Regions from separate parts of the Staphylococcus debuckii genome, predicted to be linked through region 3. Evidence: riboswitches for the same ligand, from Rfam matches in the RefSeq annotation. Region 3 holds a riboswitch; each other region holds the start of a gene.
What was found. Region 3 has a riboswitch for thiamine pyrophosphate ahead of CNQ82_RS05230 (ECF transporter S component). Riboswitches for the same ligand answer to the same signal wherever they lie in the genome.
Positions count from the first base shown of each region.

Region 1: linked by a shared signal. The riboswitch ahead of CNQ82_RS01925 (3-oxoacyl-ACP reductase) and the one ahead of CNQ82_RS05230 (ECF transporter S component) in region 3 are both predicted to bind thiamine pyrophosphate.
Region 2: linked by a shared signal. The riboswitch ahead of thiC (phosphomethylpyrimidine synthase ThiC) and the one ahead of CNQ82_RS05230 (ECF transporter S component) in region 3 are both predicted to bind thiamine pyrophosphate.

Region 1 is NZ_CP033460.1:402,112-413,336, reverse strand. It holds gene CNQ82_RS01950 (pyridoxamine 5'-phosphate oxidase family protein) at 1-211, shown strand, start outside; gene CNQ82_RS01945 (phytoene/squalene synthase family protein) at 301-1,161, opposite strand; gene CNQ82_RS01940 (YbgA family protein) at 1,358-1,729, opposite strand; gene CNQ82_RS01935 (YfcC family protein) at 1,780-3,204, opposite strand; gene CNQ82_RS01930 (hypothetical protein) at 3,346-3,543, opposite strand; TPP riboswitch at 3,690-3,792, shown strand; gene CNQ82_RS01925 (3-oxoacyl-ACP reductase) at 3,900-4,652, shown strand; gene CNQ82_RS01920 (LLM class flavin-dependent oxidoreductase) at 4,856-6,157, shown strand; gene CNQ82_RS01915 (hypothetical protein) at 6,281-6,619, shown strand; gene CNQ82_RS01910 (helix-turn-helix transcriptional regulator) at 6,625-6,810, shown strand; gene CNQ82_RS01905 (poly(glycerol-phosphate) alpha-glucosyltransferase) at 6,805-8,436, opposite strand; gene CNQ82_RS01900 (fibronectin-binding protein FnbA) at 8,510-10,663, opposite strand; gene CNQ82_RS01895 (YSIRK-type signal peptide-containing protein) at 10,784-11,197, opposite strand.
Region 2 is NZ_CP033460.1:1,017,248-1,028,472, reverse strand. It holds partial or broken gene CNQ82_RS13395 (C47 family peptidase) at 29-1,060, shown strand; gene CNQ82_RS04750 (hypothetical protein) at 1,090-1,419, shown strand; gene pepF (oligoendopeptidase F) at 1,753-3,561, opposite strand; gene CNQ82_RS04740 (competence protein CoiA) at 3,644-4,603, opposite strand; gene mecA (adaptor protein MecA) at 4,704-5,420, opposite strand; gene spxA (transcriptional regulator SpxA) at 5,760-6,158, opposite strand; gene trpS (tryptophan--tRNA ligase) at 6,564-7,559, shown strand; gene CNQ82_RS04720 (hypothetical protein) at 7,792-8,007, shown strand; gene thiC (phosphomethylpyrimidine synthase ThiC) at 8,096-9,841, opposite strand; TPP riboswitch at 10,015-10,112, opposite strand; gene CNQ82_RS04710 (MsnO8 family LLM class oxidoreductase) at 10,200-11,204, opposite strand.
Region 3 is NZ_CP033460.1:1,116,358-1,127,582, forward strand. It holds gene purF (amidophosphoribosyltransferase) at 1-1,306, shown strand, start outside; gene purM (phosphoribosylformylglycinamidine cyclo-ligase) at 1,311-2,348, shown strand; gene purN (phosphoribosylglycinamide formyltransferase) at 2,345-2,911, shown strand; gene purH (bifunctional phosphoribosylaminoimidazolecarboxamide formyltransferase/IMP cyclohydrolase) at 2,929-4,407, shown strand; gene purD (phosphoribosylamine--glycine ligase) at 4,432-5,679, shown strand; gene CNQ82_RS05215 (hypothetical protein) at 5,773-5,997, opposite strand; gene CNQ82_RS05220 (energy-coupling factor transporter transmembrane component T family protein) at 6,224-7,018, opposite strand; gene CNQ82_RS05225 (ABC transporter ATP-binding protein) at 7,011-8,420, opposite strand; gene CNQ82_RS05230 (ECF transporter S component) at 8,433-9,008, opposite strand; TPP riboswitch at 9,112-9,216, opposite strand; gene auxA (lipoteichoic acid stability factor AuxA) at 9,466-10,767, shown strand; gene CNQ82_RS05240 (class I SAM-dependent rRNA methyltransferase) at 10,884-11,225, shown strand, end outside.

The sequences.
Region 1 (11,225 bases), 710 kb from region 3:
TACAAACAATCACAGTTTCTTAGAAATCTACGCTGATTTAGAAGTGACTGAGGATCCAGATATTATTGATTGGATTTGGGATGAACAAGATAAATCATTCTTCCAATCTAAAGATGACCCTAAATTATGTGTCATCAGAGCCATTCCAAAATCTATCAAACTCATGAATAGCGATTCCGAAGACGGACCGCAATTAGTAGAATTTGATTGATATGTATTGAAAGCTGAGGCAGTGGTTGCCTCAGCTTTTTTATGTGGCAGTAGTTATAATGCGAATGTTATTTCTGTCCGCTCTCTGCCTTATTTATAATTTTTCATCACGCGTCGATAAATCCGCCCTTTTTTCCAACGGCTGACATAGGCACGTTCATGTAAGGAGTAATTCTGTTTGCGCACCACCGGCAAAATTGCATGGTAGGCTTCAGCAGCCAACTCAATAATCGGGCGCGCTTCTTTGTGGAAGTAATGTAAATTATCTAAAGCATGTGTATACATATCGTCTGCATCTTGCGCGTAACTTTCCCATAAATCAATATAATTCTGAGTAACGCCTTGATGATAGACTGCTTCTAAATCTACCTCATATTCCTGCAGACGCTCTGCACTCAGGTAGATGCGACCATTTTCAAAATCTCCTCCGACATCCCGTAAAATATTCGTAATTTGCAACGCTTTGCCTAATTCTATACCAATTGCATCGGCAGTTTCATAATATGCCGGGTCTGCTAATACCGGTGTCAGCAATTCTCCAATCGTACCAGCTACCCCATAACAATAAGCGTATAAATCTTGGTCTGTCTGCAAGGCCGTCATCGTTAAATCCGCTTCTACATATTCCATCAAAGTCAAGAATGCTTGTTGCGGAACAGGATATTCTTGCAAAGTATCCCCAAATGCACGCATGACTGGTGCATCGCTTTTAAATTGCTGCTCTGATTTCCCTTTATAAACCGCTTCTAAATCTTCTCGAATCGCCTGCAAACGTTCAGGATCTTCATACTCATCAATACTGTCGTCTATCATGCGACAAATTGCATAAATAGCCCATACTGCTTTACGTTCATTTTCCGGAAGATTGTTGAAGGCATAGAAGAAAGTTTTAGAGTATTCTTCCATGATACGTTTACAATATTCATAATCCTCATTGATTGTCTGTTCCACAAAAATCACACCTTGTTGTCATTATTCTTACTAGAGGCTTGTACCCTCTATTTATAAAAATAAAATCAATTTAAGAATGTTACCTAAATTAATCGTACTTAATTGAAACTTGTGTTACATGTTAAGCGAAAAAGAGATAAATGTCATTTAATAACATACCTTTTTTCTGAAAAATTTAGATTATATTTACATTTTGTCATACTTTTTTCAAAATCGATGAATTCAATAAATACTTGCTCTGATATTTTTCAGCAAGTGTACAGATAAACTGCAATAAGTCAAATTGTGTTGCTTTGTCGGATTGAAAGTTTTCTTTTAATATTTGATGTTGTTCTTTCTCTGTATCTGTTGCTTCTTTCTTAAAATATCCCCACATATGATCAAAGGTATTCAACACCGAACCTTTTTGCGGTTCAATAGCTAAAGCTTCATCAATTAAGGATTCTAAATCGTCTTCAGCAAGTTGTGCTTTCATTTCTGCACGTATTTGATTGTAATGTTTCTGACTGTGCCACATGACTTCGTATTTATACTCGCTCCACAATTTCTCTTTCGTATGCTGGCTCATCTTCAGACCTCCTCTTTCCTTGCACGGTTCTCTTCAAGGGTTTCTTTTCCCTAATAGCCTGCAAGTAATGCAATGGACATGGCTATCGCGCAGATTAGGGCCCAGATGGCAATGAGTTTCCAAGCGAATTTCAGCCACTGGACGTAGGAGATTTTGGCTACGGCGAGGGCGCCCATCAGAATGGCGGAGGTCGGGAAGAGGACGTTGCTGATGGAGTCGCCGTATTGGAAGGCGAGCACGGTGAGCTGACGGTTAATGTGCAGCAGGTCTGAAATGGGTACCATCAATGGCATGGTTGTAAGTGCTTGGCCTGAACCTGACGGAATGAAGAAGTTCAGGAAGAATTGGAAGATGAACATGACGATGATGACAATAGATGACGGCACGTCGTTTAATAGTGTGGTCATGCCGTGAATGATACTGTCGATGATCTTGCCTTGTTCCAGAATAACGACGATTCCTTTGGCGAAACCTACGATCATGGCGCCGAAGAGGATGTCTTTCATGCCGTCGATAAAGGCGTCGAAGGTTGCGTTGAGTCCGAGTCCGCTGATTAAGCCGGCGAGTAAGCCTGCCAGGACAAAGTTGGCGCTCATTTGGTTGAAGGTCCATTCGAAGCGGAAGATGCCATATACGTTGAAAATAATGGCGAGTACAATCATGCCGAGTGCTAAGGCTTGTCGTTTGGTAAAGCGTTCGTAGTCAATGGCTTTATGGCTGTCGCCTTCTTCTTGTTCAAGTGCATAAACGATACTCTTCTGTGGATTACGTTTTACCTTTCGGGCATAGAGCAGGACGGTAGTAATCGCAGCGGCTAGAATAAAGAGATAGATGACTGTTCTCAAGCCCCATCCTGAGAACATGGGAAGTTCTGCCACTGTTTGCGCAACACCGACTGTAAATGGATTAAGCATCCCGCCGATAAATCCGCTGGCAGCACCGAGTATGACCATGGCGGCTCCTGTCAGTGCATCATAACCGAGCGTGCGAGCAATAATAACACCAATCGGCACGAAGATAATAGTTTCTTCTGCTAAACCGATAGAGAATCCTAAGATGGAAAAGACGGTCATAGTGAGTGGAATCATTAGAATTTTCGAAGAGCCTAATGATTTTATGGCTTGGTTAATGCCGTTTTCAAAAGCACCTGTGCGATGGACAATACCAAAGGCGCCTCCGACTAAGAAGATGTAAAAGACTATTTCTCCCCCTGTTAATAATCCTTCGGGAACAGCACGGAATAAGTCTAGAAAGGATACGCCGTGTTGTGCAATTTCATGGTAAGACCCTGGAACTACAAGTGTTTGTCCGCCCTTTTCTTCTCGTTTGTATTCTCCAGCAGGAATAATATAAGTTAAAATGCAAGCTACGGCGATAATCATCATCAGTAAAGCGTAAGTATGCGGTGTTTTGAATTTAAATTTCCTGAGTTTCGATGGCTTCGGTTTGTCCTTTGTTTGTGTTGTCTCTGACATAAACATTACCCCTTTGTTTTTAGATGTCTGAATTTTCTTACTTTGTTAATTATAGCCTAATCTCGAGAGATTAAGCGGAGAATGTTTATGTTAGTATGTAGATACGAAAAGCTGAGACAATTTAATATGTCCCAGCTTTCTTTAATGTTTAACTTCTTCCTCAGCATTTGAATGGTTTTCGGCAGATTCATTCGTTGCTTCACCATTATTCTGTGCTTTTTCTGCTTCCCATTTCGCTTCTTTTTCCTTTTGTTTTGCTTTACGTTTCTTTTCTTCACGTACAGCCATAACAATGAAGCCGACTGCTAAAATTGGGAACGACATTCCTAACCAGAACATTCAAATCCCTCCATTCATTTAAATATTATCCGCTAGAATTCTCCCTTATCATAACACTTTCATTCACCAAATTTCACGTATTGCATACAAGATTCTCCTCTCCTTGACACCCTCTCAAATTCAAGCTACATTGAAAGTAACAAAAAGATACGCACTAGGGGTGTTTTTTCAAACTGAGATGAGGATTTCCTCAGACCCTTTGAACCTGATCTAGCTGAAACTAGCGTAGGAAAGTGTGAGATAACCGCAGAATGAGTAGGTTTAGTACTGACCTCAGACTGCCCTCTTGCCTACGCAGATTTTAACAATCATGCGTATTTTTTATGTCTATAATAGAAAAAAGGGAGCGGATTAACATGGCAAGAACAGTACTCGTAACAGGCGGTGCACGCGGTTTAGGCGCAGCAATCACTAAGACACTCGCAGAACAAGGGTTCAATATTATTATCAATTATAACCAAAGCAAAGATGCAGCAGAGCAACTCGTTCAAGAAATCGGAAACGAACGCGCTGTCGCAATACAAGCAGATGTCACAAATCGCGAAGCGGTAGACGCTTTGGTAAAAGAAGGCACTGAAAAGTTCGGTCAAATTGATGCAGTCGTCAATAACGCATTAGTCGGATTCAAATTTGATCCAACTGCCCAAAAAGCGTTTCCTGACATGAGCTGGGAAGACTACCAGCAACAAATCGACGGTACTTTGAAAGCAGCATTCAACGTAGTGCAAAGCGTAGTACCGCAATTCATCGAACATCAAGCAGGAAGTATTGTAAGTATCGGAACTAATTTATACCAAAATCCTGTTGTACCTTACCATGAGTACACAACAGCGAAAGCAGCTTTAATCGGCTTCACACGTAATATCGCTTCAGAATTAGGACAATACGGTATTACGGCGAATGTAGTCTCTGGTGGATTACTTAAAACTACAGACGCTAGTGCCGTGACAACACCAGAAGTCTTCGATTTAATCGCTCAAACTACGCCGTTGAAAAAGGTGACAACACCTCAAGATGTGGCCAACATGGTAGTTTATCTCGTTTCAGAACAAGCAAAAGGTATTACAGGACAAAATATTACAGTAGACGGCGGATTGACAATGAATTAAACAAGGTGCTTGAGAAGGCCGCTTTGATTCCGAGCAATAAGGAGAAATGAGCAGAAGACGTTCTTCAGTCTTCGGGGAATTTCGACTTATTGACAAGGAATCAGCCTTCGAAAGCCCGTCTATCAACCCAGAGGGCGCACTCTCAAGTTCTGCCCTCTTTCTCATGCTTTCTTTTTTAAAATTAAAAACAGAGGTGAATGGAAATGTCTGATCAGAAAGCGCAACTACATATTGGTGTCCTCATATTTGGTTGTGGTCATCACCAGGCTGCTTGGCTCATGCCTGATTCGAGTGTGGAACGTGTTGGAGATATTAATTATTACCAAGATTTGGCACAAATTGCTGAATGCGGCTTATTTGATGCGGTGTTCTTTGCTGATAATCAATCTTTTCCTGCGAAGGATGATACGTCGATGCCGGCGTTCTGGTTTGATCCGATTGTGAATTTAACTGCGATTTCACAGGTAACACATCATGTCGGTTTAGTTTCTACTATTTCGAGCACGTTCTCGAATCCTTATACGGCTGCAAGACAATTGTTGAGTCTGGACCATATTTCAGGTGGCCGTACAGGTTGGAACCTAGTTACTTCTATGACTGACCTGGAGTCTAAGAACCACGGGATGACAGAGTTGCCTAATCATGATGACCGCTATGCAATTGCTGAAGAATTTGCAGAAGTTATGAATGCCGCGTTTGAATCTTGGCACCCTGAGGATTTCAAACACGACCGTGATCAAAATCAACTTGTAGATTCTAAGAATATCCAGCCTTTTAATCATAAAGGTGTTAATTTTGCAGTTAAAGGACCGCTTTCAACACCGAGCAGTCCACAGGGCAAACCGGTAGCTATGCAAGCAGGCGCCTCTAAACAAGGTGTTGCTTTGGCTGTGAAATATGCGGATGCAGTGTATTCGGTTTCTTGGAATATTGAGCAAGCGAGAAATTTCAGAAAGCGTATGGATGCTGAAATTTCTAAGCAAGGTTACACTGACCGACGTCTCAAAATCTTCCCAGGTTTAGTCACTTATGTGGGTAAAACGCATGAAGAAGCTTTGGAAAAGAAAGCAGCTTTAGATGAAAAATTACCGATTGAAACAGCCTTAAAACAACTGAGCTTCTTTGTACAACAAGACTGCTCTGAGTGGGAATTAGATGCAAAAGTACCGGAGTTACCTCCTGTAGAGAAATTTACCGGACCAGTCGGACGTTATGAAACGGTATTGGAAATTATTAATGATACAGATCCTACTGTACGTGAATTATTAGGTTACTTGAATGCAGGAGGCGGCCATTTGACACTTATCGGTACGCCTGAAACTATCGTTGATGAAATGGAATACTGGTTGAATGAAGGTGTGGCAGATGGATTCAATTTGATGCCTCCCACATTGCCGGGCAGTCTTGAAGACTTTATTGATTTAATTGTTCCAGAATTGCAGAAACGTGGTTTATATCGCACAGAATATATTGGTTCAACATTTAGAGAATATTTAGGTGTTTAAGAAAAAGCAGAATCCATGTGATTCTGCTTTTTTGATAGTAAATGTAAAATAAGTTTGACACTTTTAAAAGAGTAATATAAGCTAAAGGTGTCAAATATATTTTACATATAGAGGTGCATCATTATGACAGAAACTATTATTTTAATTATTACAATCAATGCATTCTTTTTCATGTGGAGAGGTATTCATCGTTTCTTTCTACCATCTGAAATTGTAGATGTTAAAAATGAAAGTAATTATGATGAACGACAAAGTAAAATTTTTATGGAAGGTTTTGCTAAAAGCTTTGTAGGTTTAGTATTTGTCCTATCAATTAGTTTTATTTTTAGAACAAGCGGATTAGTCGATGCAAATAGAAGTTTAATTGGCAAATATCCTGAAGGCGTTTTTTTAGTAATCACTTTAGTTATGGTAGTCCTAAGTTATTTTTCGATTAAGCAAAAATACACATCTAAGGGTTGATTTCTTTGCAAAATAAAATAAAATATTATAGAAAACAAAATGGCATGTCTCAAGAGACTTTGAGTAAAAATGTCAATGTCTCGAGACAAACCATTAATGCAATTGAAAATAATAAATACGATCCTTCGTTAAGTTTAGCATTTCGAATAGCTAAACAATTCAAAGTGACGGTAGATGAATTATTTTCATGAATTATTTTCTTCTTTAAAGACATGTTGATATTGAACGTAACCTGAAACATAGTGTTCTATATCATCGATTCTAACCCGATAACCGTGGTGTTTAATGAAGAAAGTACCTAAGATTCTTGATGGGTTCTTAAAGTACATTGCGACTTCTGGATAAAAATATCCAGTTCGTTGATAGTCAGCTCGTGTGTGAATAGTATCAATAAGTTCTTCAACGTTAATCAACTTATCGACCACTCTTCCAAAGCCTTTTTCACGTGCTTTAGCAATAATATGGTAAGTCGCCATCAACATTTCCATAAACGTCGGGAAAGTTGTAATTCTATTCTTGATATAATCAAGATAGCTAGAGACGTTACGAATACCGAATTCGATATATTTCTGTTCGGGTTTAATTTGAATCAACTCATTTGTACAGTAACCGAGCCAATGATCGTGATATTGCCAATACTTTAATGAAATGAATCGTTCAAACATAGCTTGTACAGTTTCTAGCCACTTAGGATTGCCGTCAATTTGGTATAGACGCAATAAGGCTAATGCAGCTTCACCGTCATAATAAATGACACGGAATTTATCTTTGATTTCTAAGGTTGGATACTTTAATACGTGAACTGTTTGGGCCGTTTCTGCATCAATCATTGTTAAAATACCTTCTGCAACTTTCTGAGCTGCTTCTAAATATTTTGGATGGTCAGGGTCAATCTGTAAATATTCACATACTGCAAAGATAAATGCAGCATTCTGGCCTAATTTTATTTCATTAGTATTCTTTGTATCATCATAAATATGACCTACGCCATCTTTTTCATACAGATAGTTATCAATAAGATAATCAATTGCTTTATCTGCACTTGTTATATCCTTACCTAAATAATGAAGACCTTCGATCATGGCATAAGTAGAAGATGAATGTCTTAAATTATTGTAGAAACTGATTTTTTTATCGAAATGCGGAAAGTAACCATAGTTGAATTTACCATTAGGCTGTATCTCATCTTCCAAATGTTGTGTTGCAGTAGTAATCATTTTATCGATTTCTTGCGAAAGATTTTCCACTTTTCTTAAGCCTTTTTCACGACCTTCTGCACCTAAATTATATACTTTATGATCTTCAATAAAATAGCCTTTAGTATAGAACTTTGTAATATTTTTTCCTTCATAATCTTTATGTCTAAAAGCATTCATTTGTTTGGTATATTTTTTCAAGTAGTTATTAATATTATCTTCAGATAGGAAGAAAGATTTCTTATCTTTAGTTGGTCGTACAAATGCATTAATATTTATTTCTTCGGCCATAAAAGCACGATTCCAATTACTATCTAATACAATTCCGAAATCAACGTAATTTCTTCTCGTATCTTCTAACTCTTTTCTTACTTCATCATAAGATGTCTCTTCTGTACGATACACAAAATCGACTTTAACCCACTGAGGAAATTTTCCTGCTTTCTTTTTAAATTGTTCATATTGTTTAATAATATCTCGCTTAATATTTGAAGGGTTTTTCAACAGCTTAATAGTTGCTTTCATATTTGGATTTCCTAAACTGATAAAAATATAATCTTTGCCTAATAAATTCTTTTCTGCCTTTTGTAAAATTTGATCGACTTCGTTGGTTATATTCATGAGTTCAATCCCCTTCTTATTCTATATGTATGAAAAGGGCCGGAACAAAGTCCAGCCCTCTATTTAAATGATTTTATTGCTTTTTATCTTTCTTACGGCGTCCGAATAATAATGCTGAACCTAGGGCAGCAAACAATCCGCCGAATAAGCCAGCTTGTTTATTATTATCATTACCCGTATCTGGTAATTCTTTATCACCTGATCCATGATGGCCATTATCTCCATCTGTATCATGATGTGGTTCTCCTGGGTGATCTCCATCTGCGTCTGCATCGGCATCCGCATCAGCGTCAGCGTCTGTGTCATCGTCATCTCCGTCTGCTTCTCCTGATCCTTGTAGGTAAATATTTTCATTATCCCAAGTATAGTAATTATGATTTTGACCGTTTGGACCAGCATCAGAGGTCATTTCAGCTCTAGTTTTAATTGATTCACGATTGCCATCTTGAGCCTTACTATCTAAGACTATAACGTATTGACTACCATTAGAAGGTAAATTATGGAAATCTAATGTTAAAACTTCTTTACCGCTAGCATCTGTTGTATATTGCGGGTTGAAATTATATTTGGGATCATTCTTAACATTTGTTACATCTACCAAATTAGGATTACTTTCATCTAAATAATAACTTGGATTTAATTTTTCACCGTTTCGAACTTCGTATATTTTATAGCTAGTAACATCAGGATTCAACTGAGCTGAACTATCATTCGGTGTATTTTTACCTGGCCAATAATTATACAAATTCACTTTAGTATTATAAGCATGTTTAGCTTGTGGGTTTACATAAATAACTTGTTGATACTCTCCTGTTGCTTGGTCAGTATGTGTAATGAATGAATCAATATTTGATGAAACTTGCGAATCGTTAGTTCTATAATTGATTTGAACATTATCAGTAAATGATTCGCCAGCAACAGTAGTAGTTACAGGATAGTTCCCAGATGTTTTAGCTTCTGTTCTGTCAGCCCATAATGGCAATTCAAATTCACCTTTTACATTATCGTGTTTATCTACATAGTCAGTAAATGTATAAGTTAAAGAATTATCTTTTTCATTAAAAGCACCTGAAGCAACGACTTGGTTACCATTCATTAAATCTGGAATTTTAGTGCTTTGCGGTGTGCTGTTCCCAAAGTAATTTAAGTATTTGGGGAATTTAACTGTAAAATAATCACCAGATTTTACTGCGTCGGCAACAGTTAAGTCTACAGACATATCTGTGCTGCCACTGTCATTAGCTTGAACAGTTTTATTAGATAATTTGTAATTCGAAGCAGTTACTAAATTATCCACATTTGTTCCAGTCGGTGCTGCTTGTGTTGTTGCATCAGATGTTTCTCCACTTGATGCAGCGTTATTATCTGCTCCAGACGTTTCTGGTTTTGTTACGTTGTCATTATTGGAATCAAGCGACATTGCATATGTTTTAGCGTCAGTATTTTTAGTAGTAGAACCAGATTGACCTGTTTTACTAAATCTTGAAAATGTTCTAGGAGTAGTTGCTAACGGTTGAGCGCCATCTTTTTTATTTGAAAAGTCTTTAGCTGCATCCGAAGTGTCTTCAAAGTTTTCTCCATTTGTTTCAACATTTCCTAAAGTTGGGTTATTAGCATCTGTAACTGTTGATCCATTAGGGTCGAATGAAGCATCTTCGTTCGGAACATCTGTTTCCGCCCCGTTATTCACTGGTGCTTGAGTTCCCTCAACTGCGTCTTGGCCTTGATCTTGTTCTACTGGATTTTGTTCAGCCGGTGCTTTTGTTGTTTTATTAACTGGTGCACTGAATGGTTCAGGATTATTTAAACCTACCGCTTCTGTGCCCTTTGTTTGAGGCGCTTCAACTTGTTCCTCAGCTGGTTTTGTTTTATCAGCGGCTGCTGTATTTCCTTCAGCTACTGGCTTTTCTTGAGTATTCGCGGGTGCCTGCTCTGTATGTTGTGGTTTTGTATTTCCTTGTGTATTATCATCAGTTGCTGGCTTTTGTTCCGTTGAATGTTGTTCTGTCGGCTCTTGTTCAACCGGCTTTTGTTCCGTCGGTTTAGTTTGATCAGTTGAACCTTCAGTTGCTTGAGGTTGGGATTGTTGCGATGATGGTTGTTGTGTATTTTCTGCTGGTTTTTGTTGCTTTGGTGCTGCTTCTGATTGTTCTTGTTCACCTTTAGTAGCGTCGTTTTGCGGTTCTAATGGTTGGTTATTCTCAGCTTGTTCTTGTTGTCCATTCAACTGGTCGTTAGCCTTTGGTTGTTCAGAATCTTGATTTAGAGTTGCATCCTCAGAGTTTACTGATTGTTCAGTATTTTTAGAATCTGATTTCTCGTTATCTTGTGCACCTGTAGTTTGTCCTTATAATTGTGATTGTTGTTTTGTCGAATCTTCATTTGCTGCTTGTGGTTGATTCGTTTGTCCTTGAACTTCATTTCCATTTGCAGTGTTGCTATTTTCTTCTGGTTGTTTTGAAACTGGGTCAGTTTGATTTCCAGAGTCTTCAGGTGTGGTAGTACCTTGATTCACTTCTTGCTGACCAGCTTCATTTGAAGTTGATTGTCCGCCTTGCTTACCTGCTGTTTGTTTGGAAGTATCAGTGGCAGATTCAGTCGTTTGTGCTTTAGTGTCCCCATTATTAATTTGCTCTGCTGCTTGTGCATCATTGGCATTCGCAAATAGCGTGATACCTACGATGACAGAAGCTGCTCCTGCAGTCATCTTTCGGATTGAATAACGATTACGTCTCTTCTTAGAAAAATCTTGATTATCCAATTAATCCCTCCTAATAAATATGAACTTA
Region 2 (11,225 bases), 99 kb from region 3:
ATAAGGGTCCTGCCTCTTAAAAGTAAAAGTCAGCAATACTGAAGTTCCTGCTAAAGCGGAACAACAAGCCAAAGCTCAATTCTCTAGTTATGCGCAAGCATTGTCCCAGATTGATAAAACAGGTTCAAATGGTGAATATAAATTAGGTAACCCATTTAAAATTTATAAATTAAACGGGCAAGAAGACGGCAACTACTATTATCCAATTATGCAAGGTGACACAATCAAATATGTCTTGACCGTGACACCTAAAAACGAAAATGATTTAAATGTAAATAAAAATAGTGCAAATTACAGCGTACACATTTCTAAGTTTATCGCGGATGCACTCAATCAATATCGTCAAAATAATATACCTGTCACTATATTCACAAATAAAGACGGTTATTTTGTCGAACATGATAATAAAGTGTCCATGATTAAACAAACTAAGTTAGCAGATGATCAAACACCTGTTGCTACACCTGCACCTCCTAAAGTACAAACGAACCAAACTGTCGATGCTTCAAAAGCTGTAGCTGCTCAAAAGAGTGTTGCTACCAAATATGTCAATACATTGCCTCATTTCCAAATTCGCGAAACACAAGGAAATAATGGTTGGTGTGCAGGATTTACGATGGCTGCCTTATTAAATGCCACTAAAAATACTAACCAATATAGAGCGCAAGATATTATGCGCACAATCCACCCAGGATTATCTGGCCAAAGATTCCAATTCACTGGTTTAACACCAGATGAAATGATTCAATATGGTCGCTCACAAGGTAAAAATCCTAGCTTATACAATGGGATGCCAAGTTTCGAGATGGTAGACCAATACACATCTAAAAATCAGGGTATAGCAATACTAAGTCAAAGACTTGAAGCATCACCTAATGGCTTGCATGGCCGTCATGCAATGGCAGTGGTAGGTAATGCTGTACTTGCAAATGGACAAAAAGTAATTGTATTTTGGAATCCCTGGGACCGCGATGTATCCTTGCAACCTGCTGACAGTGATATTATTCCTGTGTCAGATGGTTCTCACTTCAAGTGGTTCTCAGCAATCCCTGGTTACTAAACTCGTTATAAAAAGGATGACTTGTAAATATGGAACAGATTAATCTTAATGTAAAATATCTCACCGCTCTATCAGATGCAGAAGCAGAATTATTGAAACAATTTAAAGGTGAATGGATCAATCAAGATGATTCTCTTTCTGTCAATGTACACATACTTTACTCTACATCTAGCGAATTAAAAGATATCTATGAAATTAAAACGATTAGCACTACAGATAATGAGATGACTTTAACACAAGACTTCGATGCAGATTTCGTCATTCATTTGAAGTTGAATGATCTGCACCATCTCAGTTACCAAGTTATGAATTTAAAAGCAATAGGCAGTTCTCAGCCATTTATTCTAGAAAAAGGATAATCCCCTTCCTTTTTCGGTAATAAATAGAAAGTTCTCTCTATCCCTATACAAAAAAGCCGGCAGTTGAATGGTGTAGTAACATCATTCACTGTCGGCTTATTCTATCTCAATGATACTTTAAAATTTTAGGCAATAAAAAAACGCCGTGTCTGAATACACGGCGCTAAACAAAGGGGATGGGAGAAATTTTTCACTTCAAACAAAGGGGTATGTTTGTTATGTGATTAATTTCATGGTCATAATATACCACGCTAAAATCCCCTTTTCAAGACGGTTGAATCATGAAAACGTTTTTGTCACAAACTTGTCATATTGTAAACGATTTCACAATGTTTACGCTTTGATTAATTTTTCAAACTCGTCTAATTTTCTTTCGAAAGTTTGGCACGCTTGCTCAATAGGTTCTGGAGATTTCATATCTACTCCAGCATTTTTAAGAATTTCGATTGGATAATTTGAGCTGCCTTTTTTCAAGAATTCATTAATATAGCGTTCGACTGCAGGTTTACCTTCATTCAAGATTTGATAGCTTAAACTTTGCGCAGCACTATAACCTGTTGCATATTGATATACATAGTAATTCATATAGAAGTGCGGAATACGTGACCATTCTTTGCTGATATCTTCATCAGTTTCTACGATATCACCGAAGTACTCACGATTTAATTTCGCATATTCTTCGTTCATACGATTGGCAGTTAAAGGTTCTCCCGCTTCTTCGATTTGGTGAATTCTATGCTCGAATTCTGCAAACATTGTTTGACGGAAGAGTGTTGCACGGAAACGTTCTAATTCTTGGTTCAACAAGAGCAGACGACGTTCATCGTCTAAGTGTTTTTCCATATAATCACTTAGTAAAGCTTCGTTTGTAGTTGAAGCTACTTCTGCCACGAAAATTGAATAGTCGCTATGATTAGATGGTTGATTTTTTCTGCTGAAATAACTGTGCGCAGAGTGTCCGAATTCATGAATGAGCGTGAATAAATCCGAAACAGTATCTGACCAGTTCAATAAGATGAACGGATTAGTTAGATGTGCGCCAGATGAGTAACCGCCTGAACGTTTGCCTTTGTTCTCATATACATCGACCCAACGATTGTTCAATCCTTCTTTAACCACCTCTAAATATTCTTCCCCCATCGGTTCTAATGCTTTAAGCATCCATTCTTGAGCTTCATCATAAGGCATTTCGAATTGGATATCTTTAACGAGCGGAGTGTATAAATCATACATTTTCATGTCATCTAATCCTAATACTTCTTTACGTAAAGCAGTATAGCGATGCAATAAAGGGAGATATTTATGAACTGTTTTAACTAAGTTATCATATACTTCTTCTGGTATATGGTTGTTGCTCAATGCTTGTTCACGTGCTGTTTTATAATTATGTGTACGTGCATTGAATACGTGTTTTTTCACTTCACCTGTTAACGTAGCCGCTAAAGTATTATTATAAGCGCCATAAGCTTTATATAAATTGCGGAATGCTGAACGACGCAGTTCGCGATCATCTGATTCTAGATATTTGATAAATGTGCCTTGAGTGAGCGGATGTTTATTTCCATCTTTATCAACTGCATCTTCAAATTCTAAATCAGCATTGCTAAACATGCCGTAAACATTGCTTGGTGTAGATAATGCATCTTGAGCTTCAGTTAATAATTTCTCTTTATCTGCACTTAAAATATGCGGACGTTGTTCATTGATTAATTTCAAATCAAAGGCATAACGTTCTAAATCTTTATTTTCATTAATAAATGCTTGAATTGTATCTTCATCAATTTGCAAAATTTCTGGCACAAGGAAACTCCAGCTTGAACTTAATTTAATTGCTAACTGATGCGCACGGGCTTCATAACCCGTATATTTATCATTGCCTGTATCTTGGTCTTGTTTAAGATGCGCATAAACATAGACTTTTTCTAATTCTGTTTCAATTTTATCTTCTAAAGCTAATGCTTCATATAATGTTTCTGCACTATCAGCTAAATGACCTTTAAATTTTTCTTCAGCGCCTAAATAGCCTTCTACTTCTTTGAAAGCTTTCTCGAACGCTTCATCATCTTCGAAAATTGTCGTTAAATCCCAAGTATATTCAGGATGTTTCTGTTCTTGTTGTTCTCTTGTCAATTGTTGACTCATAAATAAAAAGCCTCCTCGAACATTTATAAATAGTAATAGCTTAATTTTCTCATTAATCACGCTATTTTGCACGTTATTACAACTATAAGCGCTCTATTTGTTTGAATTGACTGACAATTTGTTGTGTAATCATTTCTGGTGTCGGGCCTTCTATATAAAAAGTCCGGAATTTCAAGAGCTTCTGAAAGTTGTGTATATCAAAATCTTCCCGCATTAATTGTTGATATAGTTGCACTTGCCAGGCAATAGGATGATTACAAATGTATAGTTGCTGAGGGAAAAGATAATTACAATGATGCGCCAGCCACTCTGTATTCTTTCTCATCTGATATAAACTACTTAGCGTCGGTTCTAATACTGAACGTGCTTTGCGGCAACTTTTCACATAACGATATACTTGAGTATTTGTCAGCCTTTTAACTTCAGGTGTCATTTCAAGTTTTCTCTGTTGAAAAATAGTCTCTACATCCGCTCTTCGTAGCATTCCTTTGAACTTGCTCCCGCCTATATGTTGAATATTTTCGATTACTTTTAAAGTTTGGCTGTTCGTGTCAAAAGCATATAAATTTCTATTGTAAGGATGAATGAAACTGCTGATCATTTGATTGAAACGCATTTGTGATGTCATTATTTGATTTAAATCAGCAATCCAAATTACTTCAATACCTCGAAGTTGTAATCCTAAAGTTCTTTTCTGCACTTCTGAAACAGGTATATTGGAAAATTGAATTTCTAACGCGAATTGTTGATTCACCAATAAATCCGGATATTGATAAGCCCCTTTAATATAAGGTTCAATTTGCACATCATAACCCTGATTTTTTAAGATATAAGCTAAATAATATTTCACTTGATAATGTAAGAGCGTTTCTGATTTACTGCAATAAGTTGGAGATAGATGATAATGTGCAAAATGCGGCACTTTAGTATTTCCTTTTTTCAAAATAAGTTTCGATTTGCAGTGCGGGCAATAATAAGCAGTATTACCATCAGCTTGATTGGCCATTGTAAGTTGGCCGCTGTCTGACATTCCGATAAGCATTGAACCACCTCATTATATTAAACGTTCAATGTTGGTCTTTTTCTTTTCAAAAAATAAAAAACCTGCTCCACTCGGAACAGGTTCATCTATCTATATTCAATTAAGCTTCTGTTGTATCAGTAAAGAAACGACGAACTTGAGCTGTTACATTATGGCTCATAATAATTTTGCCATAATCATTCAAGTATACTTCTGATTTATCGCTTGGTTGAGTAAACTCAAGTAACTGACTGTAGAAATCATTAATTACTTCTTCACCTACGTTATCATCGAAGTGAATTGCATAATAATATTCGTTATTTAACATATATAATAAATCTTCAAAGTCATCAGTTGGTTGATTGCTGTGGTGAGCATAATCGATAACTGACTCTAAATCATCAAATTTTACAATCACTAAACGTCCATTTGTATGACGTGCACGTTTAGAATGATCTGAAGCATGTGCTTTTCTTTGTTGTTGACTGCCTTGTGCACTTTCTTCATTTTCATCTTCAAATGTTTGTTCAAGTAATTCATTTAATTGTCGATCGAATTCATTATTCATATTGTCATCAGCCATATTCATCATTTCTTCATTTTTCGATTTAGAAATGACAACTTCCACGCCTTTTTCAAAAGCATGAACTTGAATCCATAGAGGACCTTCGACTACAAAGTCTTCTTCCTCATTGATTTCTTCCATCATAGACCAGAAGAATTCTTCACCGCGTTGACGGTTTGTCCATAAGTCTTCTCTTTTGAAACCTCTTGATTCAATGTCACCATACGTTATGAAAAGTTTAACTGTTGTATCATCTACGCGCTCTATTCTCATATCATCTCACTCCTTACAGTCGATGAATAGCAAAACTAGACTTTAGAACAACTTTCTAGAGTCTAGGTATGGTCTACTTTTTCGACAACCTAGAATAGTACCCATATTGTATTAAAACGGTATGCAAATTACAATCTATTTGTTTATGGTATGAAGAGTGACGTACCGTTGACTTATTATACTAACATATTACCCTAAAATACTCTATAGAAACGACTTGTCTGATAGATTCAGTTATAGTGTCTATCAACGTCTTAATATTCTATGACCGCAAGCATAAAAAGCCACAGCACAACTGTACTGCAGCTCTTTACAGGATAATTCAGTTAGAACTTAAACTTATAAGTCCACCATTCGTTGTGCTTCTTGTAATTGGAACGTACGCACTTTTCTTGGTAAGAAACGACGGATTTCGTCTTCGTTATAACCTACTTGCAAACGTTTTTCATCTAAGATAATTGGTCGACGTAATAGACCTGGGTTATCTTGAATGATTGTATATAATTCTTGCAATGGTAAAGAGTCGATATCGACGTTTAATTTTTGATATGTTTTAGAACGAGTTGAGATAATCTCATCTGTTCCGTCTTCTGTCATTTTTAAGATTTGTTTAATTTCATCAATTGTTAAGTGTTCTGAAAAAATGTTACGCTCCGTATACGGAATGTCATGTTCTTGTAACCATGCTTTCGCTTTACGGCAAGATGTGCAGCTTGGTGATGTGAATAGTGTTACCATACATCTCACTCTCCTATTATCATGAATTAAATTCATTGATTTTAAATGAATTGGTTAAGGAAAAACTTTATAAATTCAAACGCAGTACTCAAATATGTTAAGTTAAGAATACTTAACATTTTCTTTGTCTTCACGTTATAAATTTCTCTTTCTCTTAACGTTATATCTGAATTATACCCATTCAACATTAAAATTAAATGAGAATCCGGAAATTATTTATAGAAAATTTCAAACACATCGACTATTTGATTTTTCAACTCTGATTTGCTTTAGAATTTTCAAAATTTAAACTTTGCAATATGTCAAAAACTGCCTACGTATCTAGTTTAACACACCTTACAAACAAAGAAAATACTGCTATAATGAAATAAATATCTTATTCTACATAGAAAGCGGGCATCAAAAATGGAAACTCTATTTTCAGGAATCCAACCAAGCGGTATTCCAACTTTAGGAAATTATATCGGCGCACTGAAACAGTTCAGTGAAGTCCAAGATGATTATAATTGTTTCTTCTGCATCGTAGACCAACACGCAATTACAGTTCCACAAGATAGACTTAAATTACGTGAACGCATCCGTCAATTGGCAGCAATTTATTTAGCATCTGGCATTGATCCAGAAAAATCAACGCTCTTCATACAATCTGAAGTTCCTGCTCACGTTCAAGCAGGTTGGATGTTAACAACTATCTCATCTGTTGGCGAGTTAGAAAGAATGACGCAATTCAAAGATAAATCTCAAAAACAAACAGAAGGTATTCCAGCTGGCTTATTGACTTACCCGCCATTAATGGCAGCAGACATTGTACTTTACAATACAAATATTGTTCCTGTCGGCGAAGATCAGAAGCAGCATTTAGAACTAACACGTAATTTAGTGGATCGTTTTAATAGTCGTTACAATGATATTTTAATCAAACCAGAAGTACGCATGCCGAAAATCGGCGGACGTGTAATGAGTTTGCAAGATCCAACTAAAAAGATGAGTAAGAGTGATGACAATACTAAAAACTATATCTCATTATTAGACAATCCTAATACAGCAGCTAAGAAAATTAAAAGTGCCGTAACAGATTCAGATGGTATTATTAAATACGATAAAGATAACAAGCCAGGCATCAGTAATTTATTAAGTATCTACTCTAGTCTTACTGACGAATCTATTGCAGAGATAGAAGCTCGTTATGAAGGCGAAGGATATGGTAAGTTTAAAGGTGACTTGGCAGAAGTCGTAAAACAATTCTTAACTGATTTCCAAGAACGCTACGAAAGCTATTATCATTCTGAAAAATTAGATGATATCTTAGACCTTGGCCGCGACAAAGCGATTAAAGCTTCTGCGCGTACATTAGAAAAAATGGAACGTGCAATGGGACTAGGTCGTAAACGTAAAAAATAACATTCATTTTAAAAGGAATTGCACCCATTTTAACGCGGGTGCAATTTTTTATTTGAATCCCTATGAGATTTGTACAACTTTATATTTATCCGTTAAAGAAAGTGTCGTATAATAATATAAATACATCGAAACGGAGTGACTTACTTTGCAATTACATCCTTTTAGAATCCTTTTGTATGTTGGTTTATTTCTATACTTACTTTTCAATTTATTTGTAAATTATTATGCAGCTTTGAACTACGCACTCTTCATTTTAGCTTTCGTAATATTTGCAGGTATCTTGATTAAAAAATTATATCATGGCGGTCATTTTCACTTTAACAATAAGAAAACTAATAAAAACGCTTCCGAAACTTTAAGTTCCATACAAAGCTCTGATGCTTTCTGGATAATTACAAGTCTCATTATCTACGTTGAGACAATGCTGCTTGCAGTTATTCATCATTAGCAGAAATAGGACGAAACATAAAATCACTGTCTCATCCTGTTCCATAAAGACAGCCGACACATTCCGTGCCGGCTACTTCTTCTTTGTTTTATTGATATATTTTACTGCCTTGATTCACAAAGTCTTGTGCTTTTTCTTTCATCGCTTCTTGTCTTTCTTTTTCATCAAAATGGTTTTGACGTAAATCATGAGAAATACGCATTGAACAGAACTTAGGTCCGCACATACTGCAGAAATGCGCTACCTTCGCTGATTCTTTCGGTAGCGTTTCGTCATGATATTCACGCGCACGTTCAGGGTCTAGAGATAAGTTGAATTGATCTATCCAACGGAATTCAAAGCGCGCTTTACTTATAGCGTCATCACGTTCTGTCGCACCAGGCAAACCTTTCGCTAAATCTGCAGCATGGGCAGCGATTTTATAAGTAATTACACCTTCACGTACATCATCTTTATTTGGTAATCCCAAATGTTCCTTAGGCGTAACATAGCAAAGCATTGCAGTGCCGTGACTAGCAATTTGAGCAGCTCCTATTGCTGAAGTAATATGGTCGTATGCTGGAGCAATATCTGTTGTAAGCGGTCCTAAAGTATAAAACGGCGCTTCTTTACAATAGAAATCAGCTAAATCTTGGTTTTCTTTAATCTTATGCATCGGAATATGACCTGGACCTTCAATCATCACTTGTACATCATGTTCCCAAGCAATATCTGTCAATTCTCCTAATGTCTTCAATTCAGAAATTTGGCTTTCATCATTTGCATCATAAATGGAGCCTGGACGTAAACCGTCGCCTAGAGATACTGCAATATCATAGCGATTTAAGATTTCACAAATGTCACCAAAATGCTCATATAAGAAGCTTTCTTCATGATGTGCTAAGCACCATTGCGCCATAATAGAGCCTCCGCGTGATACGATGCCTGTCAAACGATCTACTGTCAACGGTACATAGCGTAATAACACGCCTGCATGAATTGTGAAGTAATCCACGCCTTGCTCTGCTTGTTCTATTAATGTATCTCTATAAATTTCCCAAGTTAAATCTTCCGCTACTCCATTCACTTTTTCTAAAGTTTGGTAAATTGGAACTGTACCTACTGGAACTGGAGAGTTTCTTAATAAATATTCGCGTGTCGCATGAATATTTTTCCCAGTAGATAAATCCATGATAGTGTCAGCGCCCCAGTGTGTTGCCCAAACTAACTTTTCAATTTCTGCTTCAATGGATGAAGAAACAGCTGAATTCCCAATATTAGCATTAATTTTCACTTGGAAATTCTTACCGATAATCATCGGCTCTGACTCCGGATGATTGACGTTGTTAGGAATAATAGCGCGTCCTCTCGCAATTTCATCACGGACAAATTCTGCTTCTACACCTTCACGTACTGCAATAAATTTCATTTCCTTTGTAATGATGCCTTGCTTAGCATAATGCATTTGAGTAATTCTTTTGCCTGCTTTAGCGCGCTTAGGCTGATATTGGAAAGGTGTCTCTACAAATTTACGATGCCCTTCCTTTTTGAAGCCATTATCAATAGACTGCACCTTGCGTCCTTCGTAACTTTCAACATCGTTGCGTGCTTTAATCCAATCAGAACGTAAATCTGGAATCCCTTTTTGAACATCTACTTCATAGCCTTCTTCATGGTATGGGCCTGCAGTGTCGTAAACGACAAATGGTTGATTTTCTTCCGTACTGTATTCAGTTACCGTATCACTTAATTCAATTTCTCTGAAGGGAACACGAATATCCGCTTCTGCACCTTGTTTAAAAATTCTGCGACTTGCCGGGAATCCTTTTTTCAATTCAATTTCTTCTTGTTTCATTAAAAATAGCCTCCTCAAAATCAAAGCTAGGAGGAATATTTGCCAAAAAATACGTGATAAAATAAAAAACGCATTCATTTAATTTATGAATGCGCAGCAAAGAATTTATATTTAGGAATTCATAATAAATACACTAATATACAATGTCTTTATTATTAAATCCACACTTATCTCATCAATTATAAACGCTTCCCTACGCTAGTGCTAACTAGATCAGGTTCAAAGGGTTGATAATTATCTTTCAGCCAAATAGGCACCCCTAGCAATGAATTATTTAATTTACAAATTTATGATAACATTCAATATTTTATTATACAAGTCAATTTTAATTATGAAGTAATCATAATCTGAATCTATCTTAGGAAGTGGCAGGCGCTAATTGTTTTACAGTATTCATTCTTAATTGATGACTTTGCACAGGCATATGCAGCATCCATTCATCTATTAATCCACTGCGATTAATATTATCGAGTGTAGCTGTCACCTCTTCTTTAGTCCCACTGATAATACGCATTCTCTTCTCGACTACTTCAAAGCTTGCAGTAGATTCAGCTTTAAATTCTTCTACTTGTTGTTTCGTATTTAACACGATTCTTTCTCCACTATCAAAAAGAAGTTCGTAATGACGTTGTGAAAAACGAAATGGCAACTTTTGCGAACCATCTGCAGTAACGACAGCTGGTATGCTGACAATAAAACGACCTTCAGGATAAAGTGAATGATAAGCTTCGGCTGCTTCTTCAAGCGCTGATTGGTCAGAATTAATGAAGTATGCATAAATTATACCTGTTTTCGTTTCGGCTGCTTGTAGCGCTGACTTTTTACTAGCACCTAATAAATAGATTGGGACGGGTTGATTATTTTCCTCTCTGTGTGCTGTCCGTATACCATGATAAGTTGACGCCTCATCAAAATTTCGTTGGTTCAGATGATTTAAAAGCGAAAACTTTTCATTAAAGGATGGAAGCGGCTTTTGCAATTCTTCTTGCAAAATATCTACAACTTTTGGAAATCCTCCTGGTGCCTTTCCTACACCTAAATCTACACGATGGTCAGAAAGTTCATCTATCATATGAAATTGTTCAATGACTTTCAGCGGATGATAGTGTTGCAACATTACTCCACCAGAACCTATACGCAACCGTTTTGTATGATCCAGCAAATACATCGTTAAAATTTCTGGTGAAGTTCCCACTACATCTTTGAGGTTATGATGTTCTGATACAAAGTATCTTGTATAACCTAACTCATCAGCGAGTTGTGCAAGTTCTAGCGTATGATTAAGCGCTTCTTTGACTGTTTGTCCTTTAATAATAGGTGTTTGATCCAGTATACTAATCGGCAACATGGACATTCCCTCCATCCATAATCTCTTTTAATGCCA
Region 3 (11,225 bases):
AGGTGCCGGCATTGTGTGTTCAAACGGCGAATCGCTGTTTGGCGCACGCGGCATGGGTTTGTTAACTGAAGCAATTTCAGATGCACAATTAGAATCATTGCAAGGTTATCAAAATGCAATCGGACATGTGCGTTATGCGACAACAGGAGCAAGCGAGATTGCCAACGTACAACCATTTTTATTCAAACATTCAAAAGGTGATTTAGGCTTAGCCCACAATGGTAATTTGACAAATGCAGTTCAAATTCGCCATGCACTAGAATCTGAAGGCAGTGTGTTCCAAACAACGAGTGATTCAGAAGTACTCGCACATTTGTTGATCAGAGGGAAATCACCTAACATTAAAACCAATCAAAAAGCGGCATTAAATCAAGTTAAAGGTGCATTCAGCTGTGTCATGCTGAACACTAATCAATTAGCAGCAGTGAGAGATAATAACGGCGTGCGACCATTAATGCTAGGCGAAGTAGACGGTGCCTATTGTGTCGCAAGTGAAACATGTGCGTTTCAAGCCATTGGTGCGACTTATATTCGCGACATCGAACCAGGTGAATTAATTACTTTCAGCGGTGAAAATGATATCGATTATGATTATTACTCAACCGATATTAATCACAATATGTGTTCTATGGAATATGTGTACTTTGCACGTCCTGATTCAGAATTCCATAAACATTCTATTTATAACGTGCGCAAAGCCTTAGGTAAAAAGCTTGCGAGTGAGATGGGAATTGAAGCGGATATTGTTATCGGTGTGCCTGATTCATCTTTACAAGCAGCGAAAGGTTTTTCAGAGTATACAGGTATTCCGAATGAACAAGGTTTATTGAAGAATCGTTATATCGGACGTACCTTTATTACACCTGATCAAAGTGTGCGTGAAAAACAAGTACGAATGAAACATTCGCCAATCAGAGATGTCATTGAAGGCAAACGTGTAGTGGTCATTGATGACTCTATTGTACGTGGTACAACAAGTAAGTATATTGTGAAAGCATTGAAATCAGCAGGAGCGAAAGAAGTACATATGGGTATTTCTTCTCCACCTCTCATCGACCCTTGTTATTACGGTATTGATGTGTCAACACACGCTGAATTAATGGCTGCACAACATACTGTAGAAGAAATGCAGGAAATGATCGGAGCAGATTCATTAACGTATCTTTCAGTTGAAGGTATGCACGAAGTATTCCATGAATTTGATTCAAAAGGTGAATGTGATGCTTGCTTTACAGGAAATTATCCAATTGAAATTGTCGATCATCAATTACCAGAAGTAAAAGAACTTAAGAGAAGAGGAGTGTAAAGCTGTGGCAGAGTCATATAAAAATGCAGGTGTAGATATTCATGCAGGTTATGAAGCGGTTGAACGTATGAAAAGTCATGTGCAACGCACAATGCGTAAAGAAGTCTTAGGCGGTTTAGGAGGCTTCGGCGCAGCGTTCGATTTATCACAATTAAATATGCAGAAACCCGTTTTAGTTTCAGGTACAGATGGCGTCGGAACTAAATTAAAGCTTGCGATTGATCATGACAAACATGACACAATCGGTATCGATGCAGTTGCAATGTGTGTGAATGATATTTTAACAACAGGTGCTGAACCGCTTTATTTTTTAGATTATATCGCAACTAATAAGGTCGTACCTGAAGTCATTGAACAGATTGTTAAAGGTGTCAGTGATGGTTGTGAAGAAACGAATACAGCTCTCATCGGCGGCGAAACTGCTGAGATGGGTGAAATGTATCACGAAGGCGAATATGATTTAGCAGGCTTTGCAGTAGGGGCAGTGGAGAAAGATGACTACATTGACGGTTCATCAGTTCAACCAGGCCAAGTCATTATCGGACTCGCTTCAAGCGGCATCCACTCTAATGGTTACAGTTTAGTGCGTCATTTGATTAAAACATCAGGCGTGGACTTAAACGCTGAATTTGCTAACGGACGTACGTACTTAGATACATTCTTAGAACCGACACGTTTATATGTTAAACCTGTTCTAGCGGTAAAAGAGCAAGTGAAGTTGCATGCGATGACACATATCACAGGCGGCGGCTTCTATGAAAATATTCCTCGTGCATTGCCTGAGGGTGTCACTGCTGAAATCGATGTGCAATCTTTCCCGACTCCAGCTGTATTTGACTGGTTGCAAAAAGAAGGCAACATCGAAACTCAAGAAATGTACAATATCTTCAATATGGGAATCGGCTTTACCTTAGTGGTTGATGAAGCGGATGCTAAGAAAGCTATGGATATTTTAAAAGAACAAAATGTTGCAGCTTATCAAATCGGTAAAATTGTTGAAGCAGGCGACGAGCCGATTGTATTAACGGGGGTTAAAGCGTGACTAAAGTAGCAGTTTTTGCCTCAGGTTCTGGAAGCAATTTTGAAAATATCGCACAGCGTGTCCAAGATGGACGATTAGACAATATCGAAATTACAGCATTATATGTGGATCATGCAGATGCTTATGCGATTGAACGTGCTGAGAAACTAGATATTCCTGTTCATGTAACACTACCTAAAAACTTTGATTCTAAAAAAGAATATGAGCAGCAATTGTTGCAATATTTAAAAGAAGAAAAAGTAGAATGGATTATCTTAGCAGGTTATATGCGTTTAATCGGTTCAGATTTATTAGATGCATATGAAGGTCGCATTTTAAATATCCATCCTGCTTTATTGCCGAAATATAAAGGTATTGACGCGATTGGTCAAGCTTATAACAGTGACGATAAAGTCACAGGAACGACAGTACATTTTGTCGACAGCGGTATGGATACAGGTGAAATTATCGAGCAAAGCCAATGTGACATCTATCCAGATGATACTAAAGAACAACTTGAAGACCGCATTAAGAATTTAGAATATGAATTATATCCTAAAGTCATTGCGAACATTATTCGATAAGAGGGGCTATTTTTAAAATGAAAAAAGTAATTTTAAGTGTTTCAGATAAAAGCGGAATTGTAGACTTTGCTAAAGCCTTAGTAAGCTTAGACTACGAATTATATTCAACAGGCGGTACAAAACGTGCGCTAGACGAAGCAGGGGTGCCAGTCAAATCAGTATCAGATTTAACACAGTTTGATGAAATCATGGATGGTCGTGTAAAAACATTACATCCAGCAGTGCATGGAGGTATTCTGGCTGACAGAGATAAACCTGAACATTTGCAACAATTAAAAGATAAAGATATCGACTTAATCGATATGGTCGTTGTAAACTTATATCCATTCAAAGAAACAGTAGCTAATCCAGATGTAACTGAAATGGACGCGATTGAAAATATCGATATCGGCGGACCAACAATGTTGCGTGCAGCTGCGAAAAACTTTAAACATGTGACGACTGTAGTAGATCCTGCTGATTATGATGCAGTAATCGAACACATCCAAAATAATACTTTAGATGAAGTATTCCGCAAATCATTAATGATTAAAGTATTTGAACATACCAATGATTACGACAATGCAATTGTGAACTTCTTTAAAGAAAATAAAGAACCTTTACGTTATGGTGAAAATCCGCAACAAGATGCATACTTTGTACGTACATCTGATGCGCCGAATACCATTGCAGGTGCGAAACAATTGCACGGTAAACAATTAAGCTTCAACAACATTAAAGATGCAGATGCTACGCTAGCATTAGCTAAGAAATTTGAAGAACCTGCTGCTGTAGCAGTGAAACACATGAATCCTTGCGGTGTAGGTGTAGGATCTTCAATCGAAGAAGCTTTCCAAAATGCCTACGATGCAGATAGTCAATCTATTTTCGGTGGAATTGTAGCAGTTAACCGTCCCGTTTCCAAAGAACTTGCTGAAAAATTACATTCAATCTTCTTAGAAGTAGTCATCGCACCTTCATTTACCGAAGAAGCTTTAGAAGTATTAACGAAAAAGAAAAATATTCGCTTGCTTGAAGTTGAAATGACAGTGGATCACGATGAAAAAGAATACGTTTCTGTATCAGGCGGCTATTTAGTTCAAGACAAAGATACCAAAACAATTTCTCGTGAGGACATGAAAGTCGTTACTAAAGCGGAACCGACTGAAGAACAATGGAAAGCGATGGAATTAGGCTGGAAAGTCGTTCCTTCCGTAAAAAGTAATGCCATCATTTTAAGTAACGATCACCAGACAGTCGGTATCGGTGCAGGCCAAATGAATCGTGTCGGCTCAGCTGAAATTGCGATTGAACGTGCGATTGAAATTAACGACAATGTAGCGCTTGTATCAGACGGCTTCTTCCCTATGGACGACACAGTAGAATTAGCAGCTAAATCAGGCATCAAAGCGATTATTCAACCAGGCGGATCTATTAAAGACCAAGACTCTATCGATATGGCAGACAAACACGGCATTGCAATGGTAATGACAGGTGTACGCCACTTCAAACATTAAGGTATCAGGAGGTTTAAGCTGAAGATGAAAGTATTAGTAATCGGCGGTGGGGGCAGAGAACATGTCCTTGCCCATAAATTAAATCAATCTGAACTTGTAGACCAAGTGTACGCAATTCCAGGTAATGCAGCGATGGAAACAGTTGCTGAAGTGCATAGTGAAATTGCTGAAACAGCACATGCTGAAATTGTAGAATTCGCCAAAGACCATGATGTGGAATGGACAGTCGTCGGTCCAGAGCAACCTTTAACAGAAGGCTTGGCAGATCAATTGCGTGAAGCAGGAGTGAAAGTGTTCGGACCAGGCGCAGCAGCCGCACAAATTGAAGGCTCTAAATCATTTGCGAAACGTATCATGGAGAAATACCATATCCCAACTGCAGAATACGTAGAGGTAGATTCTAAATCTGAAGCCTTGAAATATGTTGAAGACTGCAAGATTCCTGTAGTCTTGAAGAAAGATGGTCTAGCTGCCGGCAAAGGCGTAATCATTGCAATGACACGCGATGAAGCTAAAGAGGCTGTAGAAACGCTTTATCCAGAAGAAGAGGGAAAAGTAGTCTTTGAAGAGTTCTTAGAAGGTGAAGAGTACTCTGTCATGACCTTCGTCAACGGAGATTATGCTGTACCATTTGATACCATTGCACAAGACCATAAGCGTGCATTTGATGGCGATAAAGGACCGAATACAGGAGGTATGGGGGCTTATTGTCCTGTACCACATATTTCTGCAGATGTTATAAAACGTACGAATGACGAAATTGCGCAACCGATTGCGAAAGCCATGCAAGAAGAAGGCTATCCATTCTTTGGTGTGTTGTACATTGGAGCAATTCTAACTGAAGAAGGCCCTAAAGTGATTGAGTTTAATGCACGCTTCGGGGATCCAGAAGCTCAAGTATTATTAACACGCTTAGAGAGTGACTTGATGCAGCACATCTTAGATTTAGAAGCACGCAAACCTATTGAGTATCAATGGAAAGATGAAGCGGTTGTAGGCGTTATGCTTGCATCTAAAGGCTATCCTGGATCTTATGAAAAAGGTGTTAAAGTCAGTGGCTTTGATTTAGATGGTCAAACGTTTGTCAGCGGCTTGAAAAAAGAAGGCGATGACTACGTTACTTCAGGCGGTCGCGTAATCTTAGTTATCGGCGAAGGCAAAACAGTAAGTGAAGCTAAAGCAAATGCTTATCAAAAAGCCGATGCTATCGATAGCGAAGGTTTATTCTATCGTCGTGATATTAGCGATAAAGCAATCAAACATGAAGCGTAAAAAAATTATAAATTCGTTCCTAAAACAGCCATACTAAGTGTATAGGCTGTTTTTACTATGCCAAAACAAAAAAGCAAGGAAGCAAATACTTCCTTACTCTTCTGGAACTGATTTAGCCATATCAATATAGGCTTGTTTGTATCCTGCGATAAAACGTGAGCTTCTTTTATTAAATAACTGGCAGAAACGCCATGCTCTTTTACGTTTCTTAATATAACGCTTTAAACGTCGTTTTTTATTTTTCAATTTTGCCATAGTATCGATTTCTTTTGCGGCTTGCTGATAGCCCTTATCATATGCGTCATTTCTCTTTTTCATAATGAAATCCTCCAGTTTCTGTGCGAATATTCAGTATATATTTATTATAGCATTAATTGCTCGATACTTTTAATTATTTTAAGGTGAAAAAATAGCAGCAAACGGCTGAATCGGTAACCGCTCACTGCTGGAAAAGATATGGATGAATGAAAATGTAAAATTGGTATGGGTTGCAGCTCGACTACCACAACCCAGATATGCATTGTAAGGAAATATTGACGATGCGTCAACCACGGACGTCTGTGATTCCTGTAATTGGTAAATAATGTGCTAATAATACAGCAATAATTAAGATTGCCGCAAACAACAGGATAAAGAGGAGGTCACGGTAACTGAATGGTGCGTAATAATAATATGTTCTTGGACCATCTTTGAATCCTTTTTTCTCCATAGCCACTGAAAGCTGATGCGCTTTGCGAATGTTTTGGCTGAGCAACGGAATAATTAAATGCTTCATACGAGCAAAACCACGATAGTTGGCTTTATCCACCATCTGGTAGCGCATCTTCAATGATTTACGCAATTGCACAAATGAAGAAATAATTAACGGAACCATACGGATAGCTGCCATAAAGGCATAAGCTACTTTCGGTTTGACTTTTAAATGCTGCATCAAGCTGTAGAAGATCATCACAATCTGTGAAGTGAAAGCCATTACAATACCAAAGAATGTCACTGTATCTGTACGCATGGATAAATGAAGCCCGCGCACTAAACTTTCAGTTGTGACATTGATGATGCCTAGTTTGAATAATGTATGTGTACCATCCCCATAGAAAATCATGAAAAGGGCAGATACAATACTGAATATTACAGTATAAAGTACAAATAGTGCTGTCACTTTAAATTTCATACCGCCGAAGACCAACAAGAAAATCAGCATGAGTGAAGTCAGATAAATCATAACATCAAAGTTATGCACAAAGATGACAAAGAAGAATAAGAATACACCTAATCCTAACTTAGTAATAATATTTACATTATCTACAAAGGTGAAATAGCGTTTCCATGCCTCATACATTGTCTTCACCTGCCGTTTCAAATAGTTGTTCTTCGCACAGTAAATGTTCTCTTAGCTCAATTCGTCTTGTAGGGTAACGCTCAATAATATGAGGATCGTGCGTTACCATGACAATCGTTTGACCTTGCGCCACACGTTTTTGGAAAAGTGATAATAAGTTGAAAGTGTTATGACTGTCTAAACCGAATGTAGGTTCATCCAGTAGAATAATATCAGCTCGAGAACTTAAAGCCGTTGCTACACTTAAGCGGCGTTTTTGGCCCATTGATAATTCAAAGGGATGGTGGTCACGTACCGCTTCCAAATTCAACAAGTCTATCAACTTGTCTGTTTCTTCTTTTGCATTTTCACCACTAAAGTTGATAAAGATTTCTTCGTAAACAGAATTAGTAATAAATTGTAGTTCTGGATTTTGATAAACCAAATACATATGTTGAGCAGCTTCTTTAATCTTATGCAGTTGCTGATCTTGATAAGTCATTTTACCGCGATATTTTATTAACTGCATCATGGATTCCAATAACGTTGTTTTGCCGGCACCATTTTTTCCAGTAATCGTTATCCACTCACCTGGACCCACAGCTAATTCTGGAATCTGAATCAGTGATTTTTTTCCGCGTACGATTTCACCATTGCTGAATTGGAAATCAGGTTTGATGTGAGTATCTGATGACAAAGTGCTTTCAGGTGCGTAATCCCAAGCATGCGGATGCCACACGCCATATTCAGTCAGTAATGCTTCATGCTGATGCAAAATCACATCAGGAGAATCATCTGCAATAATTTCTCCGCCATAATTCATTAAAATAACGCGGTCAATGTGTTTCCAGATATGTTCAACTTTGTGCTCTACAATTAGCACGGTCTGGTCTTGCCACATATCTTTAATATGATTCCACAAGTCTTCCGTCGCATCTACATCCAACATGGCTGTCGGTTCGTCTAAGAAAAGTGTGTCCGCTTCTTGCAACACTGTTTCTGCAATGGCTAACTTTTGTTTCATGCCGCCGCTTAATTTCTGTACAGTTTGCTTAGGTCCCACATCTAAATCAACTGAGGCTAAAGCCTTCTGAATTAAGGCATCCATGTCTTTACGCGGTACTTGCTTGTTTTCTAATACAAAAGCAAGTTCTTCATAGACCTTGGGCATGCAAAATTGTGTATCTGGATCTTGAAAGATGACACCGCTATTTAAATCGACTTCTAAATCATCATATTTCATCGGTAATTCTATTAAATTCGGAACGATGCCACTTAAGACATTCAGCAATGTACTTTTACCGCAGCCTGAAGGACCTAATAATAGTACCTTTTGTTTATCTGGAATTTCGATATCTAATCCATCAAAGGTTTTTTCAGGCGCATTCGGATATTTGAGTCGTAAATTTTTTGCACGTAACAAGGTAAATTCTCCTTACAAATTATCGTAATCTTTTTGAGAAGCAGGTCTGAATAATTTCGTCACACCTGTCTTATCAAGCGCTTTCACTAAGTAATAAGGGAAGAGACCTGCAAGCACAATACCGCTGACACAACGGAAGAATACATATAAGAATAAGTTCCAGCCTGCTACTTCGCCTAAATAACCATAGTAGAAGTCGATAGGGAAAGTGACTAATGCTGCAGCTAAACCAGCAAGCATTGCGACCATCACAGAGCGTGATTTATAACGGAAGATTGCAAAGATAATCTCACAAGCTAAACCTTGCAATAAACCGTAAACGATGGTTGCAATATCAAAGCGTCCCATGACGATTGTTTCACCGGCACCCGCTGCAAATTCGGCAAGTAAGGCAATACCCGGTTTAGGGATGATGAGGTAAGCTACAACTGCCGCCGCAAACCACATACCGTACGAGAGCTCCTCTAGATGTAATCCAGTCACTTGCATCGCTTTGTATACGAAGTTCCAGATGTTGTAGATGATAGCGAAAATAACTGCAATTAACACAGTTACCAAGATATCTGAAAGTTTAAGTCCTTTTGACATGATCAATAATTCCTCCTAAATATAAAAAAACACACAAACTTGTCTAGCAAGCTGCGTGAAATAGGCATCGGAACAGACCGGCATAACCCTTAACCAAATTGCCGGCAGATCTCCTGCACTTTCCTACGCTAGTCTCAGCTAGATCAGGTTCGAAGGGTTTGAAGCAAAACTGCTTCATCTCAGTTACGAAACACCCCTAGTGCTTTTCTTTATTGATTTATACTAAATGTATGCTTTTTAAAAGGAAATGTCAAGATGATTTCAGTAACAGAAGCCTTGAGGCGCCCACAATTTCATTCGATTTTTCTTAGTAAGCATTTTCATAGAAATTTAGGGTATTATCCGATTGAGTGAAAGACTTAATTTCGATATACTATGTACTACCATAGAATGATTTATTACATTCACTAAAGACACAACACTTATGTTCCTATATAATAACTATGAGGTGAAAAACATGTCGTATATAAAGAAGCACGCTGAGATCATTTTTAGTTTGATTATTGGCATTGTTTCACTTTTTATTGGAATCATAATATTATTAAATGTATCCTTTATCCATAAGCTTGCTAAAGGCGGCAAGGCCGATATACATATCTACAACGTATGGGATTTCGTCAATGCATTCTTCGGTGAAATTATCCGGATTATGAGTCGATTTATCGGTCAGTTTCCTGTTTTTAGTGCCATCTTCATTATAGTGTTCGGCATTGCATTGTTATGGATCGGTTATTTGTTATTTATGACGACGAAATATGATTATGATATCTCAATTTTCTTCCTTATTATAGGAATTCTCTTCTTTATCATTACTATTATCTTGATGACCCAAGTTTATGGGTTTGCAGCCATTATATTTGTGGTGTCATTCTTGGTGCACACAGGATATATTGTATATAAAGATGAATTGAATCATAATCATCGAAAAGAACATTATTTATGGATTATTTGTGCTTACGGTATCAGTTATTTAATCACACAAATTGCTTTGTATGGACGTATTGAAAGCCATGAAATCGCAATGATTGATATTTTAAGTGTGAATGCATTCTTTATTGTAATGTGGATTTTAGCACAAATCTCGATTTGGAATTTCTTGTTCCTGCGCAGATCTTTACCATTGACGAAAGCGGAATTAGGGGAAGAGATGGAATTTTCGCGTACGGATAAAAATGGCACAATGAGCCAGACTAAAGAACAACTTCGCGAATTCCAAGAGCGTACACAAGAATTTACGCATCGTACAAGACGTAGCATTGATTTAGAAAAAATGAGAAATAAGCGTGATAAATTTAAAAATACGATCAAAGAAAAAATTGATATCCAAGACGATGATATTCCAAATTGGATGAAGCGTCCGAAATGGATTAAACCTGGAATTGTAGAATTAATCTGCGGTATCATTTTATTCTTATTTACATTGTTAGAGTTAAATAATAGAAATGCTTTGTTTGCATCTGGAGAGTGGGAGTTATCGCAAACCTCTTATGTGATTGAGTGGATTACTTTATTCCTATTACTCATCATTATTATTATTTATATCATTACGACGTTAACGCATTTCTTACGAGGCAAATTCTATTATGTGCAAATGTTTATGATCAGTATTTTATTCTTTAAATTATTGACTGAGTTTGTGAATATTATGATTCATGGATTGTTATTATCGATTTTTATTACACCAATTTTATTAATTATGCTGGTTGCAGTGATTATTGCATTTGTGATTCAGATGCGTACACCTGTGGACGGCCAGTAGCATATTGAGCTGGGGAACTCTAAACGGTTTCTCAGCTTTTTGAGTCTTTCTTTTTAGAAAGGGAAGTTAGGATACGTTATGATGAAGACAAATAATTATAGAAGGCGGAATGGATTATGAAGACAGCGGTTATTAATAAGGGTAAGGAGCAGAAGTATTTGAACCACTATCCGTTAGTGGATGAAGAGGATATTTATGAGCACAGTCACTTGGTGGATGGAGATGTTTTCCATTTGGTGATGGATGATGGACGTTATTTGGCGACTGCTTATGTCGGACGTCAGCATAAAGGTTTAGGCTGGGTATTGAGTTATGATACTGAGCAGCAGATTGATGAAGCGTTCTTTGCGGAGTTATTCCAAGAGGCTTTGGATTATCGTCAATATTATTTCAATGTGGATGGCACGAATGCCTTTCGTCTTTTCAATGCAGAAGGGGATGGCATCGGTGGCTTAACG